One region of the Rossellomorea sp. FS2 genome, then DNA from elsewhere that is predicted to be linked to it. Evidence: riboswitches for the same ligand, from Rfam matches in the RefSeq annotation. Region 1 holds a riboswitch; each other region holds the start of a gene.
What was found. Region 1 has a riboswitch for S-adenosylmethionine ahead of fbpA (Fur-regulated basic protein FbpA). Riboswitches for the same ligand answer to the same signal wherever they lie in the genome.
Positions count from the first base shown of each region.

Region 1 (3,281 bases):
ATCAAAGAAGCCCAAAAAATAAGCTGAAAGCTGTCCGGACAGATCCGACTTTAGGTCTGTCCGGACAGCTTTTTGTATGATTCGGTATTCATACATATCATTTAATTTCATTTGAACAGGTATGAATCCCTTCCCATGGCAGAAACTATCCAAAGAATGGAGCAGGGAGGAGTATCAAATGAAACGGTTGAATAATGCCGGTGAACAAGGGAATCTTGCATACGTGAGTATTTTCGGCACCACACAGATTCATTTGAGGAGCCCCATGATTGCCGCGTTGTGGTCCATGGCTTTTCCGGGATTCGGTCATCTCCTTCTTTCCAAATACCTTAGAGGTTTCGCCCTGGTGATTTGGGAGATCTATATCAACCAGACCATCCATCTGAATACAGCCATGGTTTACACGTTCATGGGTGACATCGACGCAGCTAAAAGCGTCCTCGATGTACAATTCATGCACTTGTATATTCCGGTGTACTTGTTTGCCATATGGGATAGTTACAGAACCGCCGTCGACTTGAATAAGGTTTATTTGAGTCATATAGGAAACAAGTCGACCATCAATCAGAGACTCATTATACGTCCTTTAGAAATCAACTATCTCGACAAGCGATGCCCTGTTTCAGCGTTCTTTTGGTCGATGGCTATACCGAGCGTCGGGCATTTTTATAATCATCGGATTGTATCCGGTCTTTTCACGCTGGTGACCACTGTTATTTACGTATACCACTCCCACCTGTTGGAGGGAATTCATTATCTCATTTTAGGAAGAGTGGAAACCGCCATAAATGTGCTTGATAAACAATGGTTATTGTACATGCCATCCTTTTATTTTTTCACCATATATGATGCGTATGTGGGGGTTATAGAGAACAATAAACTTTTCAACCGGGAACAGTCGGCCCTTCTAAAAAAGTATTATCAGAAGGGATCTTTGTTGATTGATAGAGGATGGAGGGTCAGGTAGTGCAAATCATCGCATCGTTCAATCATTCATCCTACATTGAGATGAGCATCGTCAAGCTTGAAGAGAGGGGATTGGATGATCTATATGCCATCCCCCTAGAAAGCAGGAAGAAAGAAACAAGGCTGTTTGACTCCATCCATTATTCTGATGGCCATTCCCTTCTCAATAAAGGTATGTTCCTGGCTGTCATCTTTTCGGTCATAACCACTAGTCGTGGGTTTGTATTGGAATGGGGGCCGATCTATTGGGGGTTGATTGGTGCAGGGAGCGGACTAGTCCTTGGTTTCCTTATAGACCTGTTCCTGGTTAAGTTCAAGGAGAGAAAACAAATCCTGACCGATCATGCTCAGCCATCTGAGATCATCCTTATCATCAACTGCGGGAACAAGGATGAAGAATGGGTGACCCAGATGCTTTGGGAGCACCATGCAATGGGTATTGCCGCAGTAGGAAAAGAGTGAAAGGAAGGAACAGACCATAAAAAAACCATTCAATATCTCATTATTGAATGGCTTGAACCTAACCAGATGGGGGTTCGTGATCGGTTTAAAGGGTCGCTTTGGCACCATTTACCCAATGGATGGAGCCGGACTCAGTGTGTGGGTGACATTCTTTTTTTACGCAGCGAAACTCCTCTTCCAATTCTTCAAGGGTCAGTTCAAACAGTTGCCTTTCTCCTTTTTTGTACACTTTATGGACGATCAGTTTATTGATCAATTCATTCCTTCTTTGCGTAGTTTCCATCGTATTCACTCCTCATGGATAGTAAGGAAGAGGATAAAAAAATCCCTCTTCGGGATAAGAAGAAGGATTGCCCGGACTCTTCAACTCATCTTTCAAGCAGCTGCTTGAGGAATTAGCACAGTGTTCCCATTAGGAATCTGTTGCTGAGGTTTCACAGGGCCATTCCCTCTACCTCTCTTGATAAGTATTGTATTGTTTATATTGTAAACCAAGTATACCAAGTTGTCAACTTGGTTTAATGTGCGTTTTCAGACACACAAACTTAGAGTGAATCACTCGAATATCCCGGCCAATCATGATACCGTATGAATAGAATGAATTAAGCGTTTGGAGTGAACAGGATGAAGACAGTGGCAGTTGTCGGTGGAGGTATCACCGGTCTCACGACACTATATTACCTTCAGGAATACTTAAAAGATGAAGAGGTAAGGCTCCTTTTGATTGAAGGGGAACATAAATTTGGCGGTAAAATCAAATCGATTCCATCGGATCCCTTCATTATCGAAGCCGGTGCAGATTCCATTGTATCAAGACATCCCGGGGTACTTGAGCTTATCGGTGAGGTAGGGCTTATGGATGAACTTGTGTACAACGAAACGGGTACATCGTTTATCTATACTCAGGACACATTACATAAGATTCCAAGTGATTCGGTGTTTGGTATCCCCATGACAATAGATTCCCTGATGGAAAGTACGCTGATTTCAGATGACGGAAAAAGGGCTGCACTCCGGGATTTCGAAACGGTGAATGAGACGTTCACCAAGGAAGATTCCATCGGGGATTTCCTGGAGTCCTTCTTGGGGAAAGAGCTCGTTCAAAACCAGATTGCACCCGTCTTATCGGGTGTATATTCAGGAGATTTATACACACTGAGCATGTCCTCCACACTTCCGTACCTATTAGATTATAAAAATGACTATGGCAGTATCATGAAGGGTCTATGGATCAACCGAGAAAAACATCAGGGGAAGTCCAATAAGAAATTTGTTTCGTTTAAAACCGGACTATCTGCCATCATCGATCGATTGGATGAGCGCACGCCGCATTCAGAAAAGTACAAGGGGAACGGACTGGAAAGTCTGCAAAAAGCCGGTGGCACTTATTCATTGGAGCTCACCAATGGTGAAATCATATCAGCGGATGCAGTCGTCCTGGCGATTCCGCACGATCAGGCAAGGAAGATTTTGGGGCACCCGGTACTGGATGAAGGCTTTTCACTCCTTAAGAATAAATCCCTTAAAAGTATATACCTTGGATTTGAACTCCCTGACACCGTATTGCCTGCAGATGGCACTGGGTTCATCGTTGCGGAAGAACAAAACGGGGTTAAATGTGATGCTTGCACATGGACCAGCAGGAAGTGGAAGCATACCTCTTTGAATAGTCAGCTTCTTGTGAGGCTTTTCTATAAGGATTCCAATCCACATTGGGAACAGATCCATGATCTCACTCAAGATGAATTGCTTCTTATAGCACTCCGGGATATAGAGGCGACGATCGGCATCAAAGGCAAACAGCCCATTCTTCAGGAAGTAACGGACTGGTCCGGCCTGATGCCGAATTACAA
Region 1 covers NZ_JBLRVS010000001.1:1,152,641-1,155,921, reverse strand. The annotation lists gene ACNA6I_RS06155 (lysophospholipid acyltransferase family protein) at 1-27, shown strand, start outside; gene ACNA6I_RS06150 (hypothetical protein) at 179-967, shown strand; gene ACNA6I_RS06145 (hypothetical protein) at 967-1,428, shown strand; gene fbpA (Fur-regulated basic protein FbpA) at 1,514-1,711, opposite strand; SAM riboswitch class I at 1,794-1,898, opposite strand; gene hemG (protoporphyrinogen oxidase) at 2,053-3,281, shown strand, end outside.

Region 2 (3,281 bases), on a different contig from region 1:
GACCATCCAGATAGAGGAACCTGTCTATAAGAGCATGCATGATGAGGCCTTGGGTTTGCTTGATTCGATCGACAACAGCAAAGAAGTGGATGGGGATATCAAGAAATACAAAGAAACGCAGGACAAATACCTGGCAATCTCAGAAGAGATGATCAAAACGATTGAGAAAGTGAACGTGGACAATGCTGCGGAAACAAGGAAGAAGCTTGATGATATGACGACAGAATACTTGAGGATTTCCACTGAACTGGGTGTGATCATGAAGGACATCGTCGTCAAACAGGGACTTGACCACGCCTATTTTGTAGAGGCACTGGATGGGATCATGACGAGTGCAGGGATGGACGGCGTCATCTGATAGTAAATAGAGGCTGCGACAAATGTGTTTCAGTCACAGTAAAACCCGGATTCATTTGCGGATAAGGCAAATGAATCCGGGTTTTCGATTGGTTTCATGACAATTACTATTTACTTGTTTCTAGCGATTGATTGGAGTGCAAGACGAAGACTCCTGCGGAAAGCGAAGTTATACTGATTTGTTCGTCATGACCTTTTTTGTTTTGACCAACCTCTTTTTATTTGGATTGACAATGTGGGCAGTAATACAGCCTTCTGGAAGCGGCCGTGATTTTCTCAATCTCGGTCCCGCATCGATAGCATGAGGAACCTTCACGATTGAAGACCCAATGGCGGTAACGGGACCGCGTCACGCCTTCTTTTTTCAGCTTTTCTACCAACTGCAGGTCATTGGTGATCCCGGCGGTTTCATACGATTGCGTCATCAGATGAATGATGGCTTCGGCTGCAAGGGTCAACTGGTCCTCACGACAGTCCATGGGACGGAGTGCTGGATGAATCCCTGAGACGAATAGGATCTCAGACCGAAGGTAGTTCCCGATTCCGGCAACAAAACCTTGATCAAGCAGTAGATGCACCCATTTGCGCTTCCTGAATGCTTCCATCCGGGTGAGGATGTCTCCGCTTGTTACGTGTTCACTGAGAATATCCGGTCCGACCCTTGCAATGAATGGATGTAAATGAACCTCCTCATCCCGCATGACGTTAATATCAGAGGCGCTGTAGAGCAAAGCGGACTTCTTCTCATTGTGTATGGCTACGCGCAGCTGGCGATTGGTTTTGGGGTATTCATAGGCCTGCTTTACGTACCACCGCCCATACAGCTGGTTGTGTGAATACATCGTATAGCCGTTGTCGAAGCGGATCAACATCGCTTTTCCTTTCGAATCCACCCTGGTGATCTTTGTTCCCTGCAGGAGACTTTCATATCCCTTTAAGTGCGGGAAGGCAAAGAAAATCTCCATGACGGGAAGACGGGCGAGTGCTTTTTGAACACGGTCTGCGGCCCGTCTGATTTCCGGTCCTTCCGGCATGGTGTCATCCCCCTTTTTCTATATACGTTCCCGTATTCCCATGGAAATAATCAAAAGGGTGTTTTATTGCTAAGGATGAGGGATGAGCGCGCTTACAGATTTTTTGTGCGTTCATTTTTATATTGACAGGAATGAGGGTTCTTGTTAATGTTTATACCAATCTCATAATTCTTATCCAGAGAGGTGGAGGGACTGGCCCTTTGAAGCCTCAGCAGCAGATCTTCTTTAGAAGAAACTGTGCTAATTCCAGCGGGTGATCAAACCTGATAGATAAGCAGTTTATTTGTCGGTAACGCACTCGTTTTGAGTGCGTTTTTTGTTTGTCTACTCATCCCAGAATCAAGAACGCGGAGGATGCCAACATGAAAATTGAAGCAAAAGACTTTAAGAGGAAAATGAAAACAAGGCATTTGATCATGCTTTCCCTTGGGGGCGTGATCGGGACGGGGCTTTTTCTCAGCTCGGGGTATACCATCCATCAGGCAGGTCCATTCGGCACGATCCTTTCTTATTTGATCGGAGCCATCGTCGTGTATCTTGTCATGATGTGTCTTGGAGAGCTATCTGTCCATATGCCCGAGACGGGGTCCTTCCACAGCTACGCGGCCAAGTATATCGGGCCGGGTACCGGTTATGCCGTCGGATGGTTGTACTGGCTGACTTGGACGGTTGCCCTTGGATCTGAATTCACGGCTGCCGGTCTGATGATGCAGCGGTGGTTCCCATCGGTGAGCGTATGGATCTGGAGTGGGTTATTCGCAGCCATCATCTTCGGTATGAACGCGTTCACGGTCCGATTTTTTGCAGAATCGGAATTCTGGTTCTCCCTTGTCAAGGTAGTGGCCATTGTCTTTTTCATCATAGCAGGAGGAGCTGCCATCGTCGGCTTCGTGCCGCTTGCCGATTCATCCCCGGCACCATTCTTCACGAATATTACCGATGCGGGGTTATTCCCGAATGGGGCATTTGCCATCATCATGACAATGCTTGCCGTCAACTTCGCCTTCTCCGGCACCGAGCTGATCGGGGTAGCCGCGGGTGAAACGAAGGAGCCCACCAAAACGATTCCAAAGGCGATCCGGACAACCCTTATCAGACTCGTCATCTTCTATGTAGGGACGATCGTGGTGCTTTCTGCCCTCCTCCCAAGCGAAGCGGCTAGCGTATTGGAAAGTCCATTCGTCGCCGTACTCAGCAGGATCGGGATTCCATATGCGGCAGACCTGATGAATGTGGTGATCATCACCGCCATCCTCTCCGCAGCCAATTCAGGCTTGTATGCTTCTTCCCGGATGCTTTGGTCCCTTGCAGATAAAAAGACCATCCCGTCTTTCTTCGGCAAACTGACCAAATCTGGCGTCCCGCTCGTTGCCACCATCACCAGCATGTTGGGCGGTGGGCTTGCACTCTTATCAAGCATTTACGCACCCGACACGGTCTATATCCTACTGGTGTCGATTTCTGGACTGGCCGTCGTATTTGTCTGGATGAGCATAAGTGCATCGCAGTTCTTCTTCAGGAGACGCTTCATCAAAGAAGGCAACAGTGTGAAGGACCTGGCATATAAGACCCCATTGTATCCATTCGTTCCGATTGCTTCGTTTCTTCTCTGCCTTGCATCCGTTATCGGGATCGCTTTCGACGAAGGTCAGAGGGTGGCGCTTTACTGCACGATCCCATTCGTGGGCTTCTGTTATGCGGCGTATTATGTGACAAACTATGTGAAAAAGAAAAGGAGTGTCGAGTATGTCAACACAAGTGAAACACAATCCCATTGAAGCCATCCTGAGGACTCACGCCACGGTCATCCTGGACGGGGCGCTCGCCACAGAACTGGAGTCCCATGGATGCGATCTGGATGATCCCCTGTGGTCTGCCCGGACGCTCATT
Region 2 covers NZ_JBLRVS010000004.1:173,110-176,390, reverse strand. The annotation lists gene ACNA6I_RS11505 (hypothetical protein) at 1-358, shown strand, start outside; gene nei (endonuclease VIII) at 576-1,391, opposite strand; SAM riboswitch class I at 1,560-1,668, shown strand; gene mmuP (S-methylmethionine permease) at 1,754-3,169, shown strand; gene mmuM (homocysteine S-methyltransferase) at 3,138-3,281, shown strand, end outside.
Region 2: linked by a shared signal. The riboswitch ahead of mmuP (S-methylmethionine permease) and the one ahead of fbpA (Fur-regulated basic protein FbpA) in region 1 are both predicted to bind S-adenosylmethionine.

Region 3 (3,281 bases), on a different contig from region 1:
CGCAAAACGACGATCGCCCTTGTCGGTAAATATGTAGAGCTTCAAGATGCGTACATTTCCGTTGTGGAAGCACTCCGCCATGCCGGGTACCATTTCGACAGCGACATCCAAGTGAAATGGTTGAACTCAGAGCTCATCAATAAAGAGAACGTTCAAGAACAACTGGCTGATGCCGATGGGATCCTTGTCCCTGGAGGATTCGGCGACCGCGGTGTCGAAGGGAAGATCGTGGCAACCCAGTATGCACGTGAGAACAAAGTTCCGTTCCTTGGAATCTGCCTTGGCATGCAGCTTGCTTCCGTAGAATATGCACGTAACGTCCTTGGACTGGAAGGCGCACATTCTGCAGAATTGAATCCTGATACACCGCATCCGATCATCGACCTTCTGCCTGAGCAAAAGGATATTGAAGACCTTGGTGGGACACTCCGCCTCGGACTTTACCCTTGTAAGCTGACTGAAGGCTCAAAAGCCTATGCAGCCTATGATGGAGAAGTGGTGTATGAGCGCCATCGCCACCGTTTCGAATTCAACAATCACTACCGTGAGCAAATGGAGAAAGCAGGATTTGTCTTCTCAGGAACAAGCCCGGACGGACGTCTTGTGGAAGTCATCGAGCTTAGCGACCACCCATGGTTCGTCGCTTCCCAGTTCCACCCGGAATTCACATCCCGCCCGACACGTCCGCAGCCTCTCTTCAGAGATTTCATCGAAGCGACGCTTGCTTACGGAGAAAACTGATCACGATCATGAACGCCGCCGGCTTATGCCGGCGGTTTTTTTGTGAATTGACACGTTTAAAAGGATCACATCTTCTTTTGCTTTGGAAGAGAAGGGTGGTGGGGAAGGGATGGAGTAGGGGCAGGGGGAAGTTGGTAATAAGGGTCGGAAGTCGATTATAAAAGTTGGTAGTTGATCATAAAGCTTCCAAGTTGAAAATAACCCGTCAAAGTTGTCAGTAGATTTCGATAAAAAAGCGGAAGTTGGTAATAAAAAGTTGAAAGTCGGTAGAAAAACTCCAGAAGTTGAAAATAAAAATGAAAAAGTCGGTAATAAATGGGTTGGTGGAGAGGTAAAAGGGATGGGAATGGTGAAAAATGATTGGATTTTCTACAAATTAAGGGATGAAAGAGCCCCATCATAGCCCCGCTACACCCATTTTTGATCCAGTCGGCAAAAATCGCCCCTCCTTTTCTTGAAATAACCCATCGTTCACTCCATCCAACGTGCCGCACCACTCACCATAGAATAGCTGAATGCTAACTTAGAAAACCCCGTGGACCATCTAACCACCCTTTCAGTGGTTTATTCATACGTAATAGTCACCACAAAGTGGACGGAAGCGGAAGTGTCTCGACTGCCTCCCCGTGGAAATCAAGTCCCTGCAGCGAAAGGGAACGCCCCCCGTTCCTGTTCATTGCTTTTTGAAGGAGAGAACGATTAGGCTTTAAACTTATAGAATTCCAAAAAGAATATTGACAATATTCACTCACCTCGTTAAGATATCCAATATGTAATCAAAATTTCATAGTTTTCTCTTATAAAGAGTTGGCAGAGGGACTGGCCCGATGATGCCCGGCAACCTACCGTATACACGGAAAGGTGCTAAGACCTGCAGGATGTGATTCCTGAGTGATAAGAGTGCGTTCATCCGTACATACACCTCTTTTCCTCAGGAAAAGAGGTTTTTATTTTTGTAGAGAAAAAATGAGGCGGGAAGATCCCGGAAGGAGAAGAGAGAATGAAAAAGGTTTTATCAGTACTCTTATTTGCGACACTACTCATCACACTGGCTGCCTGTCAGCCGAACGTATCGTCAGAATCCAAAGGGGAAGAAAAGCAGGGGACGTCCGAGCACCCGCTGGCAGGGAAGAAGATTGCCTTGATCATGCAGATCAACCTGGGGACGTTCTCGGCCCAGTATATTGAAGGAGTAAAAGAGCAGGTGAAGAAATTCGGCGGGGAAGTACAGGTATTCACTTCTGAAGGGGACTTGGCCAAAATGTCTTCGAATCTGGATGCGGCCATCAACCAGAAGTTTGATGGGATCCTCATTGACCACGGCACGAAGGAAGCGTTGCAATCAGGAGTGGAAAAAGCAAAAGAGGCCAAGATACCGGTCGTCGTGTTTGATGCCGATGTGGAATCGGATGGTGTGACCGTCCTTGAACAGGGGGATCAGCAGATGGCGGAACAGACCCTTTCCAAACTCTCTGATGAGCTTGGAGGCAAGGGGAATATCGTGAAAATCTGGGTGGCAGGATTCGCTCCGATGGAAAGGCGTCAAGTCGCGTATCAGGAGTTCCTGAAAGAGAACCCGGATATCAAAGAAGTGGCTGCATTCGGAGCGGCGACCAACAACACGGCCCTGGATACCCAGGCACAGATGGAAGCGATCCTGAAGCAGTATCCGAAAGGAGAAATCGATGCGGTATGGGCCGCGTGGGATGAATTCGCCAAAGGGGCCGTCCGTGCCATCGAAGCGGCAGGGAGAAACGAGATCAAGGTGTACGGAATCGATATGAGCGACGAAGATCTCCAGATCATCCAGAAAGAAGGAAGCCCATGGGTGGCGTCCGCAGCAGTGGACCCGAAGGATATCGGCCGCGTGCAGGTCCGCTTCCTTTACCAAAAGCTTGACGGGGAGGAAACGCCTCAAACGGTGAAGCTTGAACCGGTCTTCGTCGAGAAAGAGCAGCTTCCGGAAGAAACGATCACCACCGATCAATTGAGTGAGCATATCGACGGCTGGGGGGCGAGCGAACAAGGGTATTCCAACGAGTTGAAGAAGCTCGAGGCATCATTTGAATCGTAAAGGAGTGGACGATGTGTCTGCTGTAGTGGAAATGGTGAAGATGAACAAAGCGTTTGCCGGGGTGCAGGCACTGAAGGAGGCTTCTTTTGAAGTAAGGGCAGGAGAAGTGCATGCGCTCTTGGGGGCAAACGGTGCAGGGAAAAGTACCCTGATGAAAATCCTGTCCGGCGCGTATGAGCAGGATGAAGGGGAGATCCGCCTGAACGGTGAGAAGGTGACATGCCGCACGCCTAAGGAAGCAAAGGACCATGGGATCCACTGTGTGTATCAGGAAGTCGACACGGCGCTCATAGCCGGGTTGAGTGCCATGGAAAATATCCTGTTGGACGATTTTTCCCCGGGAGGATCCTTCTTCATCCGGAAGAAAGCGATGGAGAAAAAGGCGGGGGAAGGGTTGAAGCGGATCAAGCATGAATCGATCCCTTTGCAGGAACCGGTGGGCAGGCTCAGTCTTGCGGATAAACAG
Region 3 covers NZ_JBLRVS010000007.1:287,328-290,608, reverse strand. The annotation lists gene ACNA6I_RS20805 (CTP synthase) at 1-741, shown strand, start outside; gene ACNA6I_RS20800 (hypothetical protein) at 998-1,144, shown strand; SAM riboswitch class I at 1,536-1,642, shown strand; gene ACNA6I_RS20795 (sugar ABC transporter substrate-binding protein) at 1,742-2,815, shown strand; gene ACNA6I_RS20790 (sugar ABC transporter ATP-binding protein) at 2,847-3,281, shown strand, end outside.
Region 3: linked by a shared signal. The riboswitch ahead of ACNA6I_RS20795 (sugar ABC transporter substrate-binding protein) and the one ahead of fbpA (Fur-regulated basic protein FbpA) in region 1 are both predicted to bind S-adenosylmethionine.